Arthrobacter sp. ERGS1:01: one gene and its partner. The main gene of each other region encodes a partner of the protein of the gene in region 2 in a complex. Links are inferred from orthologs where the notes say so. Each region holds a gene or a part of one and is shown on either strand. Other genes may lie near its edges.

Evidence for each region.
Region 1: the proteins of uvrA (region 2) and mfd are in contact, whole or in part, in a crystal structure (PDB 4DFC), measured with the Escherichia coli proteins. The link is inferred for Arthrobacter sp. ERGS1:01 from one-to-one orthologs.

Annotation. Positions count from the first base shown.
Region 1 is NZ_CP012479.1:511,937-518,940, reverse strand. The notes cover bases 1,914-6,172. They hold mfd (transcription-repair coupling factor), read right to left. Parts: upstream 5,774-6,172; coding sequence 2,114-5,773; downstream 1,914-2,113. Other genes in these bases: AL755_RS06275 (DUF2505 domain-containing protein), read left to right, coding at 5,979-6,172; AL755_RS06285 (hypothetical protein), read left to right, coding at 1,914-2,018. In the rest of the region: AL755_RS06295 (uroporphyrinogen-III synthase), read left to right, coding at 1-945; deoC (deoxyribose-phosphate aldolase), read left to right, coding at 1,003-1,710; more of AL755_RS06285, read left to right, coding at 1,794-1,913; more of AL755_RS06275, read left to right, coding at 6,173-6,482; AL755_RS22350 (S24/S26 family peptidase), read right to left, coding at 6,746-7,004. UniProt on the Escherichia coli protein: Couples transcription and DNA repair by recognizing RNA polymerase (RNAP) stalled at DNA lesions. Mediates ATP-dependent release of RNAP and its truncated transcript from the DNA, and recruitment of nucleotide excision repair machinery to the damaged site.
Region 2 is NZ_CP012479.1:1,658,203-1,664,384, reverse strand. Bases 1,226-4,662 are described here. They hold uvrA (excinuclease ABC subunit UvrA), read right to left. Parts: upstream 4,315-4,662; coding sequence 1,426-4,314; downstream 1,226-1,425. Other genes in these bases: AL755_RS11345 (GntR family transcriptional regulator), read right to left, coding at 4,426-4,662; AL755_RS11355 (HAD hydrolase-like protein), read right to left, coding at 1,226-1,333. Outside these bases: AL755_RS11360 (lysophospholipid acyltransferase family protein), read right to left, coding at 1-630; more of AL755_RS11355, read right to left, coding at 617-1,225; more of AL755_RS11345, read right to left, coding at 4,663-4,818; AL755_RS11340 (ABC transporter ATP-binding protein), read right to left, coding at 4,815-6,182. UniProt on the Escherichia coli protein: The UvrABC repair system catalyzes the recognition and processing of DNA lesions. UvrA is an ATPase and a DNA-binding protein. A damage recognition complex composed of 2 UvrA and 2 UvrB subunits scans DNA for abnormalities.

The DNA of each region.
Region 1 (7,004 bases), 1.1 Mb from region 2 along the record:
GCGGCCGCCCCTGACATCGTCATGGTGACCACCGCTTATGGGATGCGGCGCTGGTGCGAGGCCGCCGACGCAGCGGGCCAGGGCGAGGAGTTGCTGTCGGTGCTGGCGGGAGCGGAGATCTTCGTGCGCGGGCCCAAGGCGCGCGGCGCCGTCCGGGCCGCCGGGCTGGACGACGTCGGCATTAGCTCCGACGAGACCACCGCGACGCTCACCGGCCTGGTCATCGCCGCCGGGGTGGCCGGCAAAACCGTGGCCGTGCAGGTCCACGGCTACACCGACGTCGCGTCCCTGCAACGCCTGCGCGACGCCGGAGCCACGGTGTTGACGGTGACCCCGTACCGTTGGGTCAACGCCGAGGACGGGGACAAGCTGCCGCAGCTCATCGATGCCGTTGCCCGCCGGGAACTGGACGTCCTGACGTTCACCAGCGCCCCCGCCGTCGACGCCGTGCTGAGCGCGGCCGCCCAACTGGGGCGCGGCGAGGAATTCCTGGCCGCCCTGCGCGGCGACGGGCCGGGCACGGTGCTTTGCGCCGCCGTCGGGCCCGTCACGGCCGCCCCGCTGATCCACGCCGGGATCACGCCGCTGGTGCCGGAGCGGTTCCGCATGGGAGCCCTGATCCGCCTGGTCTGCGAGCACCTGGAGCAGACCGGCGTGCTCCGGGCCGAGAGCGCGGGAGGCCTGTTGGAGGTGCGCGGGCAGTCGTTGCGGATCGACGGCGTCGACATTCCGCTGGCTCCGGCACCGTTGCAGCTGCTGCGGGCCCTGATGGGTGCCGGCGGCGCCGTCCGCTCGCACGCGGAACTGGCAGCGGACATGGGCCTGGCCGAGTCCGACCATGCCCTCCACATGACCATCAGCCGGCTCCGGGCGGCCCTGCCCGAACCCTCCATCGTGGAAACCGTGGTCAAGCGCGGCTACCGCCTCCGCGCAGCGAGCAGCTGACGGCGGGCATGTGACACCATTGGGGGAACGATTCACCCCACTAGGAAGGCCACACCAATGACGACGAACGCCTCAACCACATCCCCGGATGCGACTTCCGAGCTCGCCGCCTACATCGACCACACGCTCCTGAAGCCCGAAGCGTCCGAGGCCGACATCCTGCGCGTCTGCCAGGAAGCCGCCCAGTACCACTTCAAGTCCGTCTGCGTGAACCCCGTCTGGGTCAAGACCGTCAACCGCGCGCTGCAGGGCACCGGCGTGCTGACCTGCGCCGTGGTCGGTTTCCCGCTGGGCGCCAGCAACACCGACGTCAAGGTCTTCGAGGCCCGCGGCGCCACGATGGACGGCGCCGACGAAGTCGACATGGTCATCAACATCGCCGCGGCCCGCGCCCTGGACAAGGAGTCCCTCATCGCGGACATTTCGGCCGTGGCCGAGGTGGTCCACGCCGAGGACTCGATCCTGAAGGTCATCATCGAGACGTCCCTGCTCAGCGACGCCGAGAAGGTCCTGGCCTGCCAGGCAGCCGTCGAGGCCGGCGCCGACTTCGTCAAGACCTCCACAGGCTTCAACGGCGGCGGCGCCACGGCTGCCGACGTCGCCCTGATGCGCCAGACCGTGGGCCCTGACCTGGGTGTCAAGGCCTCCGGCGGCGTGCGTTCCCTGGAGACCGCCAAGGAGATGATCGCCGCCGGCGCCACCCGCATCGGCACGAGCTCCGGCATCGCCATTGTCTCCGGAACCACGGGCACCTCGAGCTACTAATCCGTACTAAGATCGTGGGTAGATAAGAGCGCCGATTCCCGGTGCACCCACCCAAATCCCCGCTTGTGGGGTAAGGAGGACCCGTGTCCAACGGCAGCTACCAGCGTGAGAACAGCCTTACGCAGACCATCATCTTGTTCGTGATCTTCTTCGCCTTGTTCCTGGGCGGCATCTTCTCGATGTCGTTCTGGGACATTGGCAGCGCCAACGCGGCATTCATGCCCGGCATCATCGGCATCGGACTGTGCTTCCTTTCCCTGGTCATCCCGTTGACCTGGATCGGCCGCTCCAACTCCGCCGGCGAGTAAATCCTTAAGGCAAAAGGCCCGTCCCGGCGTCGAACTTCCAGGTTCGACGCCGGGACGGGCCTTTTGTGTTTGTGCCGCCTTGCGTGCCGGCCGGCTCAGGCGGGGGTGGCCACGGCGGCCGGGGCGACGTCGAAGATGGCCTCCAACACGCCCTCGGCCCAGCTGAGCACCTCGGCGTCGGCCAGGTCGCGGCCGCCGATCCGGGCCGTCTTGGGCTTGGGGATCAGGATTGCGTCCAGGGCGGGCTTCACCATGGCGCCGGGGTACATGCGGTTCAGCCTCATGACCTTCGATTCCGGCAGGTCCGCCGGGGCGAACTTGATGAAGTTGCCCTGCAGCGCCACGTCCGAGAGCCCGGCGGTACGGGCATGGACCTTGAAGCGGGCCACGGCGATCAGGTTCACGGCGGCGGCCGGCAGCTCGCCGTACCGGTCCACCAGCTCGGCCACGACGTCGTCGATCTCGGCGATCGTGACGGCGGCGGCGAGCTTGCGGTAGGCCTCCAGGCGCAGCCGCTCCCCCGGCACGTAGTCATGCGGCAGGTGGGCGTTGACGGGCAGCTCGATCTTCATCTCGGCGGCGCGCTCCTCGCCACCGCCACGGAACTCGGCCACGGCCTCGCCCACCAGGCGGATGTACAGGTCGAAGCCCACTCCCTGGATGTGGCCGGACTGCTCGCCGCCCAGCAGGTTGCCGGCGCCGCGAATTTCCAGGTCCTTCATGGCCAGCGCCATGCCGGCACCGAGCTCGTTGTGCGCGGCCACGGCCTTCAGGCGTTCAAGTGCCACCTCGCCGAGCGGCTTGTCGGCCGGGTACAGGAAGTACGCATAGGCGCGTTCACGGCCGCGGCCCACACGCCCGCGCAGCTGGTGCAGCTGGGAGAGGCCGTAGTTGTTGGCCTGTTCCACGATGAGCGTGTTGGCGTTGGAGATGTCCAGGCCGGTTTCGATGATGGTGGTGCACACCAACACGTCGAAACGCTTTTCCCAGAAGTCCACGATGATCTGTTCCAGCCGGGACTCGCTCATCTGCCCGTGGGCCACGGCCACGCGGGCGTCCGGGACCAGCTGCTGGATGTGCGCGGCCGTGCGCTCAATGGACTTGACCCGGTTGTGGACGTAGAACACCTGGCCCTCGCGCATGAGTTCGCGCCGGATGGCGGCGCCCACCTGCTTGTCCGTGTAGCCGCCCACATAGGTCAGCACGGGGTGGCGTTCCTCCGGCGGGGTGGCCAGGGTTGAGGTTTCGCGGATGCCCGTCATGGACATCTCCAGGGTGCGCGGGATGGGCGTGGCGCTCATGGCCAGTACGTCCACGTTGGTGCGCATCTTCTTCAGCGCCTCCTTGTGTTCCACACCGAAGCGCTGCTCCTCATCGACAATAACCAGGCCCAGGTCTTTGAAGCCGAAGTCCTTGGAGAGGAGCCGGTGCGTGCCGATCACCACGTCCACGGAGCCGGTGCGCACGCCCTCCATGATCTCCTTGGATTCCTTGGCGGTCTGGAAGCGCGACAGCGGCGCCACCCGGACCGGGAAGCCGGAGAAGCGTTCGTTGAACGTCTCGTAGTGCTGTTGGGCGAGCAGCGTGGTGGGCACCAGCACGGCCACCTGCTTGCCGTCCTGGACGGCCTTGAACGCGGCGCGCACGGCGATCTCGGTCTTGCCGTAGCCCACGTCGCCGGAGATCAGCCGGTCCATGGGGACCTCCTTCTCCATGTCCGCCTTGACCTCGTTGATCGCCACGAGCTGGTCGGGCGTCTCCACATAGGGGAATGCCTCCTCGAGCTCGGCCTGCCAGGGCGTGTCGGGTCCAAACGCGTGCCCCTTGGAGGCCATGCGCGCGGAGTACAGCCGGATCAGTTCCCCGGCGATTTCCTTGACAGCCTTGCGGGCCTTGCTCTTGGTGGCGGCCCAGTCGGAGCCGCCCATCTTGGAGAGCACGGGCGCGTCGCCGCCCACATACGCCGTCACCTGGTCCAGCTGGTCCGTGGGCACGAACAGCTTGTCGCCGGGCGCGCCGCGCTTGGACGGCGCATATTCGAGCACCAGGTATTCGCGCAGCCCGACGGCCCCGCCAACACCGGCGCCGGCCACCTTGCGCTGGATCAGCTCCACGAACTTGCCCACGCCGTGCTGTTCGTGGACCACGAAATCGCCGGCGCGCAGTTGCAGCGGGTCCACCACGTTACGCCGTTTGGAGGGCAGCTTGCGCATGTCCTTGGTGGAGACCGCCGACGCCCGGCCCAGCAGGTCCGCCTCGGTCAGCAGCCCCAGCTTGAGGGAGTCGAGCACGAAGCCGCGACCGACGTCGGCCGTGGTCACCTCGATGATGCCCGGCTGCGGCTCCGCATCCAGGGAGTCCACGCGCGACGCCGGGATGTTGGCTTCGTGGAACAGCTCGGCCAGGCGCTGGGCCGGGCCGGGACCCTCGGTGGCGACCACCACGCGCCACTGGTCCTTCACGCGGGAGCCGATGAATTCCATCATCTCGGCCACGTCGCCGCGGTAGCCGCGCGGTTCGCGGGCGTGCAGGTTCACCACGTCCGTCTCGGGGAGCAGTTCCTCGTCCTGGGTCAGCGAGGTGATGGACCACCAGGCCACCTCGTCTCCCAGGGCGGCCTCCCGGGTCTCGGCCAGCGACTTGAAGCTTGCGGCGGCCAGGTCCACGCCGTGCCCGGCCAGGTCAAGGGGTGCGTCGCCGCCGTCGGACGCCGTGGACCAGGCGGCCTCGAGGAACTCCTCGTTGGTGGACTCCAGGTCGTGCGCGCGGGCCCGGACCTTTTCCGGTTCCAGCACCACGGCCACGGAGCCCGCGGGGAACAGCGAGGTCAGGGCCACCATGCCGTCCACGAGCGCCGGAGCCAGGGATTCCATTCCCTCCACGGCAATGCCGCCGGCGATCTTTTCCAGCATGGCGGCTGCTGCCGGCATGCTGTTCTTCAGCTTGGCGGCGCGGCCCATGACGGTGGGCGTGATCAGGATTTCCCGGCATGGCGGCGCGTACAGCTCGGTGGGGTGGGCGATCCCGCCGGTGGTCGAGCTTGTCGAGACCTTGGAGGACAGCGAGCGCTGGTCGGCCACGGAGAACCAGCGCATCGCATCCACCTCGTCGCCAAAGAACTCGATGCGGATGGGGTGGTTTTCGGTGGGCGGGAAGACGTCCAGGATGCCGCCGCGGACGGCGAATTCGCCGCGATGCGTCACCATGTCCACGCGGGCGTAGGCGGCGTCGGCCAGCTGCTTGACGAGCTCGGTGAAGCCGATCTCCTCCCCCACCTTTACATGCACGGGCGCCAGCTCGCCGAGCCCGGCGACGATCGGCTGCACCACGGCGCGGATGGGTGCCACCACCACGCGCAGCTGCCCACCGGCGTCGAGCTCCGGGTGTGCCAGTCTGCGGAGCACGGCCAGGCGGCGGCCCACGGTGTCCGATCGCGGCGACAGCCGTTCATGCGGCAGGGTCTCCCAGCTGGGGAATTCGGCCACGGCGTCGGCCGGCAGGAAGGAGCGCAGCGCGGCCACGGTGTCCTCGGCCTCGCGCCCCGTGGCGGTGACGGCCAGGACCACCCCGGCGCCGCCGTCGGCCGCCACGGCCAGGCCGTCGGCCATCTCGGCCAGGAGCACCGGGCGCATGCCGGCCGGGGCGCTGAAGGCGAGGTCGGTGCTGCGTTCGGCGGTTGAGGTGGCCGCATAGCTGCGCACGCGGGCAAACAGCGGATCGGCGGCAAGGGCTGTGCGCAGACCTTCAAGACTCATGGGTGGCTAATCTCCTTGGCGCGGGGGCCGCTGGGGCACATTCTTTTTTCGCGCCGCTGAACAGCACGAAAGCCCGGAATTCGTGTGAACGCCGGGGACCGTTCCAGCTTACTCCCGGGCGGGCCGCCGCGCTCGGCGCAGCCGTGCCTTGGTATCCTGATACCTGCCCTAGCGGGCCACCATTTGAGCTATATACGGAGGAACCATGGCACTTGCTGCCTCGACCACCCTGTCCGCCACCGCCCAGCGTGTCACGGACGTGTTCACCGATGAGGAATTCATCAAGTACGTCAGCTTCACCGTGGGCGGGGAGCTGAAGTCGTTTGAGATCAGCGGCCCCACCACCGGCGCGTTCACCACCAAGACCGTGCGCACCCTGCCCACCGACCGGATGCCCGACATTGCCCGCAAGGTGGTTGGCGCCACGCTGACCGTCACCCAGGTGGAGACGTGGGAGGCCCCGGCGGCCGACGGTTCCCGCAACAGCACCATCAAGCTGACCGTGGGCGGCGCGCCGCTCGATGTCACCGCGGTGCAGAAGCTCAGCGCTTCCGGCGAGAACACTGTTGTCGACCTCACGGGCGAAGTGAAGTCCTCGATCCCGTTCCTGGGCGCCAAGATCGCCTCCGCGGCAGAGCCCGTCGTGGGCCGCGCCCTGAACCTGCAGGCCACCCTGGCGCAGGAGTGGCTCACCTCCCACCCGGCGTAGGCCCCGGCCCATCCCGCGAAAACGGGGCCAACTCGCGAGAACGGTGCCAAGCCGCGAAAACGGTGGCAAGAACCACCGTTCTCGCGGCTTGGCACGGTTTTCGGAGTATTGCCAATTCGGCGGTGCAGCTCCTGCGACGTTCCGCTTCCGGAACCCGCATCTGCTGCACCGCCGAAACCGACGATGCGGTGCCGAGTCCGACGATTCGCTCCGTCAGACTCGACACCGCATCATCGACCTCTACATCTCGGTGGCTCGATAGGTCAGCAAGTCAACATCTTCCCGCCGAACAATGCACCCTTGTTGGCCGCCACAAGAGTGTCATATGTTGCAGGCGCCGACTCCCAGCCGTTCGGGTAGATGGCTACGACACTCACCGTAACCGGGTAGCTGTACGGAATTAGGATCGACAGAATGTCGACGAGGAGACTGAGCACGGCGCCCAGCAGTCCATTGGCATTTTGCATGGACAATCGCTCTGTTAGTACATCGCTGGCCAGCGTTTCGCTGTTACTCTTGCCA
Region 2 (6,182 bases):
TTCCTGCCCTGAGAGTTCGGCGATGGCGTCCATGATGGTGTCGGTGACGTGGCGCCGTGCGGGCAGGGAGTGGTCCGGCCCGGTCTTTTCAAAGTGCAGGGGTTTGCCGAAGCGCAGCGTGAAGTGTGCGGGCTTGACGGTGTTGCGTCCGGCCGGCTGCAGCGCCTCGGTGCCGATGATGCCCACGGGGACCACGGGCGCGCCGGTGGTCAGGGCCAGCCAGCCCACGCCGGTGCGGCCACGGTAGAGGATGCCGTCGCGGGACCGGGTGCCTTCGGGGTAGATGCCCACGCCCTCGCCGCGTCCCAGGATGTCCAACAGGGTCTTCAGGGCCTGCACGCTGGCTGCCTGCTCGCCGCGTTCCACCGGGATGGAGTTGACGGACTGGAAGAAGGACTTCATGAGCTTGCCCTTGATGCCCTTGCCGTTGAAGTATTCGGCCTTGGCGAAGAAGGACACGGGCCGCGGGGTCAGCGCCTGGACGATCACCGAGTCAAAGAACGACAAGTGGTTCGGGGCCACGATGAACGGCCCGTCCGTGGGGACGTTTTCCAGCCCTTCCACGGTGGGCCGGCACAGCCCGCTGATGGTGCCGCGGGTCAGCAGCCGGGTGAGGTCATACAGTGCCATTCGCGGCCTCCCGTGCAGCCGGGGCAAGGTGCCGGGCCAGTTCCGTCGTGGAGTCGACGACGGCGGCCGCGCCTGCCTCGGCCAGCTCGCCTTCCACGGCGAATCCCCAGGACACGCCGATGCAGCTCAGCCCGTTGGCCGTGGCGCCGTTGACGTCCTGGTGCCGGTCCCCCACCATGACGGCGTTGTCCGCGGCCAGTTCGGCCAATGCGGCGGCAATGATTTCCTGCTTGCCCTGCCGGTAGCCGGCGTCGCCGGGCATGAGGGTTTCGTCCTCGTTGGCGCCGCGGATCACGTCAAAGGCGGCGTCGAGTCCGTGGTGGGCCAGCAGGGTTTTTGCGAGGGGTTCGGGCTTCTGCGTGGCCACGCCCAGGCGGATGCCCGATGCGCGCAGCTCCGCCAGCAGTTCCGCGATGCCCGGGTAGACCTTGGACATGGCCATGCCCGTGGAGCGGTACCAGCTGCGGTACGCGGCGATGGTCTCGGGCACCAGGGGCAGCGGCACGCCGGCGCGGTTGGCCAGGGCGTCGGCCAGCTTGGGTCCGATCATGCCCTCCAGCACCGAGGCGTCCGGGACGGGCAGGTCCATGGCCCGGAGTGCATGTTCTATGCCGCCGGTGATGCCACCGGCCGGATCGACCAGGGTCCCGTCCAAATCGAAGAGGACGGCGTCATAGAGGGGCGCGGGCGCGGCAATAGTCACGTCCATAGTTTCTCACGGCCCGCCGGGGAGCATGCACATCCATGCCCGCCCCGGCATACTTCGGCCCCTGGGACCCCGTCCGGAGGACCGGATCAGGCCCCGAGCACTTCGCGCAGGAACGTCGCCGTGTAGCTGTCGGTGCTCTTGGCGACCTTTTCCGGCGTGCCGGCGGCAATGACCTGCCCGCCGCCGGTGCCGCCGTCGGGCCCGAGGTCCACGATCCAGTCGGCGCTCTTGATCACGTCGAGGTTGTGCTCGATGACGATGACCGTGTTGCCCTTGTCCACCAGGCCCTGGAGCACCAGCAGGAGCTTGCGGATGTCCTCGAAGTGCAGGCCCGTGGTGGGCTCGTCCAGGACGTAGATGCTGCGGCCGTTGGAACGCTTTTGCAGTTCCGCGGCCAGCTTGACGCGCTGCGCCTCACCGCCAGAGAGCGTCGTGGAGGCCTGGCCCAGCCGGACGTAGCCCAGGCCGACGTCGACCAGCGTGCGCAGGTGCCGGGCGATCGGCGTGAAGGCGGCAAAGAACTCCGCTCCTTCCTCGATCGGCATGTTCAGCACGTCGGCGATCGACTTGCCCTTGTAGTGGACTTCCAGGGTTTCGCGGTTGTAGCGTGCACCGTGGCAGACCTCGCAGGGCACGTAGACGTCGGGCAGGAAGTTCATCTCGATCTTCAGCGTGCCGTCACCCGTGCAGGCTTCGCAGCGGCCGCCCTTGACGTTGAAGGAGAACCGGCCCGGCTGGTAGCCGCGCACCTTGGCCTCGTTGGTCTCGGCGAACAGCTTGCGGATGTTGTCGAAGACGCCCGTGTACGTGGCGGGGTTGGAGCGCGGGGTGCGACCGATGGGGCTCTGGTCGACGTGCACCACCTTGTCCAGGTGTTCCAGGCCGTCCACGCGCAGGTGCCGGCCGGCCACCTGCTTGGCGCCGTTGAGCTTGTTGGCCAGCACCTTGTAGAGGATCTCGTTGACGAGCGTCGACTTGCCGGAGCCGCTGACGCCCGTGACGGCCGTGAGCACGCCCAACGGGAACGCGACGTCGAGGTTGCGCAGGTTGTTTTCCTTGGCGCCAACGACCTTCAGCTCGCGCTTTTTGTCGTACTTGCGCCGCTTGGACGGCATGGGGATCTGCTTGCGCCCGGAGAGGTAGTCGCCCGTGAGCGAGTTGGTGTTCTTCAGCAAATCCGCCACGGAGCCCGAGTGCACCACCTGGCCGCCGTGTTCGCCGGCGCCGGGGCCGATGTCCACGATCCAGTCGGCCTCGTGGATGGTGTCCTCGTCGTGCTCGACGACGATCAGCGTGTTGCCGAGGTCCCGCAGCCGGGTGAGGGTCTCGATGAGGCGGCGGTTGTCGCGCTGGTGCAGGCCGATCGAGGGCTCGTCCAACACGTACAGCACGCCCACCAGGCCGGAGCCGATTTGGGTGGCCAGGCGGATGCGCTGGGCCTCGCCGCCGGACAGCGTGGCCGAGGCGCGTTCCAGGTTCAGGTATTCAAGGCCGACGTCGAGTAGGAACTGCAGGCGGGCCTGGATCTCCTTGAGCACCTGGCTGGCGATCTGGGCCTCGCGGCCGGTCAGCACCAGGTTGGAGAGGAAGCCGAAGCAGTCGCGCATGGACAGGGCACAGACCTCGGCGATGGACTTGCCGTTGATGAGCACCGACAGCGATGCCGGGTTAAGCCGCGCTCCCCCGCAGGCCGGGCAGGGGATCTGGCGCATGTACTCCTCGTAGCGGTCGCGCGCGGAGTCCGATTCGGTTTCCAGGTGCTTGCGCTGGATGTACTGCACGGCGCCCTCGAAGCCCGTGCTGTACTTGCGTTCGCGGCCAAAGCGGTTCTTGTACTGCACCACCACCTTGTGGTCCTTGCCGTACAGGATGGCCTGGCGGGTTTCGGTGGACAGCTTGTTCCAGGAGTCGTCGAGGCTGAAGTCGAGGTCGTCGGAGAGGCCCTCGAGCAGCCGGTTCCAGTACTCCGTGGTGGCGGTGCCCAGCGACCACGGCGCAATGGCGCCGTCCCGCAGGCTCAGGAACGGGTTGGGAACCACGAGTTCCTCGTCGACCTCGAGCTTGGTGCCGATGCCGCTGCAGGCGCTGCAGGCGCCGAAGGGGTTGTTGAAGGAGAAGGAGCGCGGCTCGATCTCGTCGATCGCGAGCGGGTGCTCGTTGGGGCACGCGAGGTTCTCGGAGAACTGCCGGACCCGCCCGGCGTCGCCCTCGTCCAGGTCGACGAGTTCGGCCAGCACGCGGCCCTCGGCCAGGCCGAGCGCGGTTTCCACGGAGTCGGTGAGGCGCTGCTGGATGCCGTCCTTGACGACGAGGCGGTCCACGACCACCTCGATGGAGTGCTTGAACGTCTTCTTCAGCTTGGGCGGATCGGAGAGCTGGATCTGCTCGCCGTCCACCTTGGCCCGGGAGTAGCCCTTGGCCGTGAGTTCGCGGAACAACTCCACGAACTCGCCCTTGCGCTCACGTACAACGGGGGCAAGGATCTGGAAGCGGGTGCCCTCCTCCATCTCCAGCAGCTGGTCCACGATCTGCTGCGGGGTCTGCTTGGCGATCGGCTCGCCGCAGACGGGGCAGTGCGGGGTGCCGACGCGCGCCCAGAGCAGGCGCATGTAGTCGTAGATCTCGGTGATGGTGCCCACCGTGGAGCGCGGGTTCTTGGACGTGGACTTCTGGTCGATGGACACCGCCGGGGACAGTCCCTCGATGAAATCGACGTCGGGCTTGTCCACCTGCCCCAGGAACTGGCGGGCGTAGGCGGAGAGCGATTCCACGTAGCGGCGCTGGCCTTCGGCGAAGATCGTGTCAAACGCCAGCGAGGACTTGCCGGACCCGGACAGGCCGGTGAATACGATCATGGCGTCGCGGGGCAGGTCAAGGTCCACGTTGCGAAGGTTGTGTTCGCGGGCCCCCTTGACAATCAAGCGCGACAAATCCGGGCGCGCTGGAGTGGACTTCGGGCTGAGCGACTGGGGCATTGTTTCCTTCGAGGTACCGTCCGAGTCCCGGACATTGCGATGTAAGCACCAACGCTTATCAGTATAGTCGAATCTTCGTTCGAACACCCGCTGTCGAAGAGGTGTTCCCCACTACCGCGTGGCGCCGCGTTCCAGGGCCGCGGACACCATGGCCAACGCCTTGGCGGACGGCACGCCGCACTTGAGGACGACGCCGGCGAACTCGGCCGCAGCGGTCGCCACGGCTTCCGTCAGCTGGTCGCCGCCGGAGGCGATGACGGTGCCGCTGCGTCCGGCGGTCACCACGATCCCGGCGTGTTCAAGTTCCCGGTAGGCACGCGCCACGGTGTTCGCGGCAACGCCAAGCTCGGTGGCGAGGGCACGGACGGACGGAAGCTTCATGCCGACGGCGAGTTCGCCGGCGGCCGCCAAATCCACGATGCGCAGGCGGATTTGTTCGTACGGCGGCACCGAGGATTCGGTGACGGGTTTCCAGCGGCGCATGATCAGCTCGGCGGCATTCATGGCGTGCTTGTTTCCTCCACCACGGGATCCGCAAATTGGCTCATGTACAGATCGTAGTAGAAACCGTTGTCGGAGAGGAGGTCCTCGTGGGTTCCCTGTTCCACAATCCGGCCGTGGTCCATGACGAGGATCAGGTCGGCGTCGCGAATCGTGGAGAGCCGGTGGGCGATGACAAAGCTCGTGCGGGATTCCCGCAGCCGGTTCATGGCCTGCCGGATCAGCACCTCGGTGCGGGTGTCAACGGAGCTCGTGGCCTCGTCGAGGATCAGGATGCCGGGGTCGGCAACCCAGGCCCGGGCGATCGTCATGAGCTGGCGCTGGCCGGTGCTGAGCCCCGCGCCGTCGTCGGTCAGCACGGTGTTGTAGCCGTCGGGAAGGGCCCGGACGAAGTGGTCCACGTGGGTTGCCTCGGCGGCGGCGGTGATCTCCTCCTCCGTGGCGTCGAGTTTGCCGTAGGCCAGGTTGTCCCGGATGGTGCCGCCGAACAGCCAGGCGTCCTGCAGGACCATGCCGAAGCGGCGGCGGAGGTCGTCGCGGGCCATCTTGGCGGTGTCGACGCCGTCGATCGTGATCCGCCCGGAGTCGATGTCGTAGAAGCGCATGAGCAGGTTCACGAGCGTCGTCTTCCCGGCGCCCGTGGGCCCGACGATCGCGACCGTCTGGCCGGGCTCGGCCACGAGCGAGAGGTCCTGGATGAGCGGCTCGTCCGGGCTGTAGCTGAAGTTCACGTTCTCGAACACCACCCGGCCCTTGGGGTTGGTGATGGTTTGTGCGGGCACGTGGTCGGGGTCCTGCTCCTTCGCGTCGAGCAGCTCGAACACCCGCTCGGCCGACGCGACGCCGGACTGGAGGAGGTTGAACATGGAGCCGATCTGCGCCATGGGCTGGCTGAATTGGCGTGAGTACTGGATGAACGCCTGCACGCTGCCGATCGTCAGGGTGCCGGAGGCCACCTGGATGCCACCGATCACCGCGACGATCACGTAGTTGAGGTTGGAGATGAAGTTCATGGACGGCATGATGATGCCGGAGATGAACTGGGCCTTGGCGCTGGAGGCGTAGAGGCGGTCGTTGGAGACGGCGAACTTTTCAATGGCCGCTTCCTGCTGGCCGAATGCCTTGACGATCTCGTGGCCCGTGAACATTTCCTCGACGTGCCCGTTGAGTTGGCCGGTGGTCTTCCACTGCGTGGTGAACTGCACGCGGGACCGTTTGGCGATCGCGACGGTGATCAACGCGACGATCGGGACCGTGACGAGCGCGATGATGGCCAGGATCCAGGAGATCGAGAACATGAAGGCGAGCACGCCCACCACCGTCAGCACGGAGGTCAGCACCTGCGTCAGCGTTTGGGTCAGCGTTTG